One region of the Pseudomonas sp. FG36 genome, then DNA from elsewhere that is predicted to be linked to it. Evidence: predicted binding sites of a transcription regulator. Region 1 holds the regulator's gene; the other holds the start of a gene.
What was found. Region 1 encodes FliA, which starts transcription of late flagellar genes. Its sites were predicted from a motif close to CTAAAGTTTNNNNNNNNNNNGCCGNTAA; they were not measured.

Region 1 (2,199 bases):
GTCCGCGCCGCCCAGGAAGTGCTGCTGGTGGTGTGCGACGAGCCGACCTCGATCACCGACGCCTACGCGCTGATCAAGCTGCTCAACCGCGATTACGGGATGAATCGATTCCGTGTGCTGGCCAACATGGCCCAGAGCCCGCAGGAAGGCCGCAACCTTTTCGCCAAGTTGACCAAGGTCACGGACCGCTTCCTCGACGTCGCCCTACAATACGTCGGTGCCGTGCCTTACGACGAATGCGTGCGCAAGGCCGTGCAGAAGCAGCGGGCGGTCTATGAGGCCTTCCCTCGGTCCAAGTGTGCGCTGGCGTTCAAGGCCATCGCGCAGAAGGTCGACAGCTGGCCGCTGCCTGCCAACCCGCGCGGGCACCTGGAATTCTTTGTCGAGCGCCTGGTGCAGCCCACCAGTGCAGGGCCGGTGCTATGAACGCGAGCGGTTTCAAGATGTACAGCAAGGCCGCCAAGGATGCGCAGTACGAGCTGATCGAGCGCTACGCGCCGTTGGTCAAGCGTATCGCCTACCACCTGCTGGCACGCCTGCCGGCCAACGTCCAGGTCGAGGATCTGATCCAGGCCGGGATGATCGGCTTGCTGGAAGTGGCCAACAAATACGATGCCAGCAAGGGTGCCAGTTTCGAAACCTACGCCGGTATCCGTATTCGCGGCGCCATGCTCGACGAGGTGCGCAAGGGGGATTGGGCGCCACGCTCGGTGCACCGCAACACGCGCATGGTCAGTGACGCGATCCGCTGTGTCGAAGCAAAGACTGGCCGCGACGCTAAAGATCACGAGGTTGCTGCCGAACTCCAATTGAGTCTCGATGATTACTACGGGATTTTGAATGACACCTTGGGCAGCCGCCTGTTCAGTTTCGACGACCTGCTGCAGGACGGCGAACATGAAGGGCTGCACGAGGACGGTGCCAGCGGCCAGCTGGAGCCAGCGCGTGACCTGGAAGACGAGCGCTTCCAGGCTGCGCTGGCCGATGCGATCGCCAACCTGCCGGAGCGCGAGCGCCTGGTCCTGGCGCTGTACTACGACGAAGAGCTGAACCTCAAGGAAATCGGTGAGGTGCTGGGGGTCAGCGAATCGCGTGTCAGCCAGTTGCACAGCCAGTGCGCCGCGCGTTTGCGCAGCCGCCTTGGGGAGTGGCGGGCACGTTGAACCCGGGTTCAGTGCAGTCGTTTTTTTGTAGTGCCGAATTGATTGAGCGCGCGCTCGGCGCCGAGCGCGTTAAAGACTGCTTGGAGGTCTAATTGAACAAAGACATGAAAATCCTCATCGTTGACGACTTTTCGACGATGCGGCGGATCATCAAGAACCTGTTGCGTGACCTGGGGTTCACCAACGTCAAGGAAGCTGATGACGGCAACACGGCACTGCCGATGCTCACCAGCGAGCATTTTGATTTCCTGGTGACCGACTGGAACATGCCGGGCATGACCGGTATCGACCTGCTGCGCGCCGTTCGCGCCGACGAGCGCCTCAAGCACCTGCCGGTACTGATGGTCACCGCGGAAGCCAAGCGCGAGCAGATCATCGAAGCTGCCCAGGCCGGCGTGAACGGCTATGTGGTCAAGCCTTTCACCGCCCTGGCGCTGAAAGAAAAGATCGAAAAGATCTTCGAACGCGTCAACGGCTGAGTCACGTCTGGGGGGCGCAATGGAGTCAACCAACAACTCTTTGGGTGAGTTCGAATCAACCCTGAAGAAGCATGCCCAGGAGCTGGTCGAGAGCCTCGAGCGCGGCCGGTTCGGTGAGGCGGTGCAGCTGATCCACCAACTGAACCAGACCCGCGACCGCGGGCTGTATCAGGAAGTCGGCAAGCTCACCCGCGAACTGCACAGTGCAATCGTCAACTTCCAGATCGACCCGGCCATGCCGCAGGCCGAGGAAGTGTCGCAGATTACCGATGCCGCCGAGCGCCTCTCCTACGTGGTCCGCCTCACCGAAGGTGCGGCCAACCGCACCATGGACCTGGCGGAGGCGTGCACCCCGGTGCTCAACGACCTTGCTACCGAGGCCCAGAGCCTGTCCGCCGACTGGCAGCGCTTCATGCGCCGCGAGGTGGCGGCGCCGGAGTTCCGTGAGCTGGTCAAGCGTGTGGACAGTTTCCTGACGCACAGCGCCGAAGGTAATCAGAAGGTCGCAGGCCATATCAACGATATCGTCCTGGCCCAGGATTATCAGGATCTCACCG
Region 2 (2,199 bases), on a different contig from region 1:
CCTGCTGCTGGACGACGAGGGTCAGGCCATCGCCTTTGCCCAGCTGTACCCGGCCACCTGCTCGCTGGCGATGAAGCGCTTCTACTGGCTGTATGACCTGTTCGTTGTCCCGCGCATCCGCAGGGGCGGTCATGCCCGTTACCTGATGCAGCAACTGATCGGGATCTTCCAGGCCGAGGGCGCGCAGCGGTTGAGCCTGGATACCGCCAGGAGCAACCTTGCCGCCCAGGCGCTGTATGAATCGCTGGGGTATGAGGCCGAGCAGGAATTCGTGACCTATCACAAGGTGCTCGATCACTGAAGGTAGCCATGGGAGCTTTCGATATCCGCTTTCGCTCAGCGCGAGGGAAGCAGCTATACGCGGGTGTGCAAGACCGTGGAGTAGGAACCCGGCTGGCCCGAAGGCCTCCCGCGTACAGCCGCCATTGAGCGATTTGAACCACATTCTCGGGCGTGCACGCTCGGTCGTTGAATTGACAACGACTGGGCGAGGCTAAGGAATGCAGCTGGCCAGAACAACAGCTGAAAGGCCGCGAAAGCATGCTTGGGAAACGTCCTACATGAAATGGGGAAAGTCTTAGTAATCGCCTTGAATCAACTGCCCAGACCTCTTCGTGGGGAAACCCGCTCCCACGCACTTTTGCTACTTGCCCGCCAAGTCAGGACAATTCCTTAATTTCCTGTACACGAAATATCTACTAAAGGTTTATATTCCGCCCGCCGAAACAGAAAAGGTAGCAAGTGGCCACCACCCTAGCGAAGCGGCCATGTACACCCTTCACACTCACGGATGGGCGTCACGATGAAAATAAAAAACAAACTGATCCTGGCCTTCGTACTGGTGGCCTTCATCCCGGTCGCCCTGGTTGGCGGGATTTCGGTGCTGAACATCCGCAGCGAGGCGGTCGATCAGTTCCTCGACGGCAGCACCCGGGAAATTCGCCAGATCGACGGCAACATGCGCCAGTTCTTTGATGGCACGCTGCAGAACGTCGATCAGATGGCCAAGGATCCTGTATACACCTCGGCCACCTCGCTCAAGGACTACACCGGCGCCGATGCCGCCAGCCAGCCGATGCCCGAGGCTGCGCAACGGGTCATCGATGCCTTCGCCCGCTACGGCACCACTCACCCGGCAGCGGCGATCCTTTCAATCGGCCTGGAAGACGGCAGCTACGCCAAATGGCCGGATGACCCACAACTGGCCAAGTACGACCCGCGCACCCGCCCCTGGTACAAGGCCGCCATGGCCAGCCCGGACAAGACGGTGCGCACCGCCGCGTACTACTACGACAAGGACAACGTGGCCCTGGTCGGCACCGCCCGCGCGCTGCTCGACGCGGCCGGCAAGGCCAAGGGCGTGTTCGTGGTCAGCGTGTCGCTGAAGAACCTCACCGAACTGGTCAAGAGCATCAAGCTGGGAGACAGCGGCTACGTGATGCTGATCGAGGACGGCACCGTGCTGGTCGACCCGCGCAACGCCGGGCACAGCTTCAAGCAGCTCAAGGACCTCGGCGCGCCGTACGCGGCGTTGGCCGCCACCGAGCAAGGCGCCACCGAGGTGGTGATCGATGGCGTGCGCTACATGGCCAATGTGTGGACGTCTCCAGGCCTGGGCTGGCGCTTCGTCGGGCTGATCGAGTACGATGAGGTCATGGCCGCGGCCACACGCATGACCTATGTCACGGCAGTGATCGTGGTGCTGCTGGCGCTGATCTTCGCCGGGGTGGCGGCAGCGTTCTCGCGGGTGATCGTCAAGCCCATCGGCCAGGTGAGCACCGGCCTGCAGTCGATCGCCGAGGGTGAAGGCGATCTGCGCCGCGACCTGCAGGTCCAGGGCAAGGACGAAACCGCCGAGCTGGCCGGTTGGTTCAACAAGTTCCTCGCCGCGATCCGCCAGCTGATCCAGCGCATCGGCGCGGCCTCGACCAACCTGCACGAAGCCTCGCGCAGCAACAGCGAGATGGCCGGCAACATGAACGAGGCCGCCGGGCGCCAGCGCGAGGCGGTGGAACTGGTGTCCACTGCCTTCAACGAGATGGTCGCCACTGCCAACGAAGTGGCGCGTTCGTGCAGCAGCGCCGCAGATGCCGCCGAACAGGGTCACCGCCGCGTGGCCGAGGGCAAGCAGCAGATCGAAGCGACCACCGACAACGTCAATCGCCTGGGCCGACGCCTGAGCGAGTCGTCCCAGGCCAT

Region 2: ACODS9_RS24195 (methyl-accepting chemotaxis protein) is a predicted target of FliA. The motif match lies at 700-727, and genes of this name have one in related genera.

What each region holds. Positions count from the first base shown of each region.
Region 1 covers NZ_JBMDJQ010000014.1:103,521-105,719, forward strand. The annotation lists gene fleN (flagellar synthesis regulator FleN) at 1-426, shown strand, start outside; gene fliA (RNA polymerase sigma factor FliA) at 423-1,163, shown strand; gene ACODS9_RS13425 (chemotaxis response regulator CheY) at 1,268-1,642, shown strand; gene ACODS9_RS13430 (protein phosphatase CheZ) at 1,662-2,199, shown strand, end outside.
Region 2 covers NZ_JBMDJQ010000046.1:4,087-6,285, reverse strand. The annotation lists gene ACODS9_RS24200 (GNAT family N-acetyltransferase) at 1-301, shown strand, start outside; gene ACODS9_RS24195 (methyl-accepting chemotaxis protein) at 803-2,199, shown strand, end outside.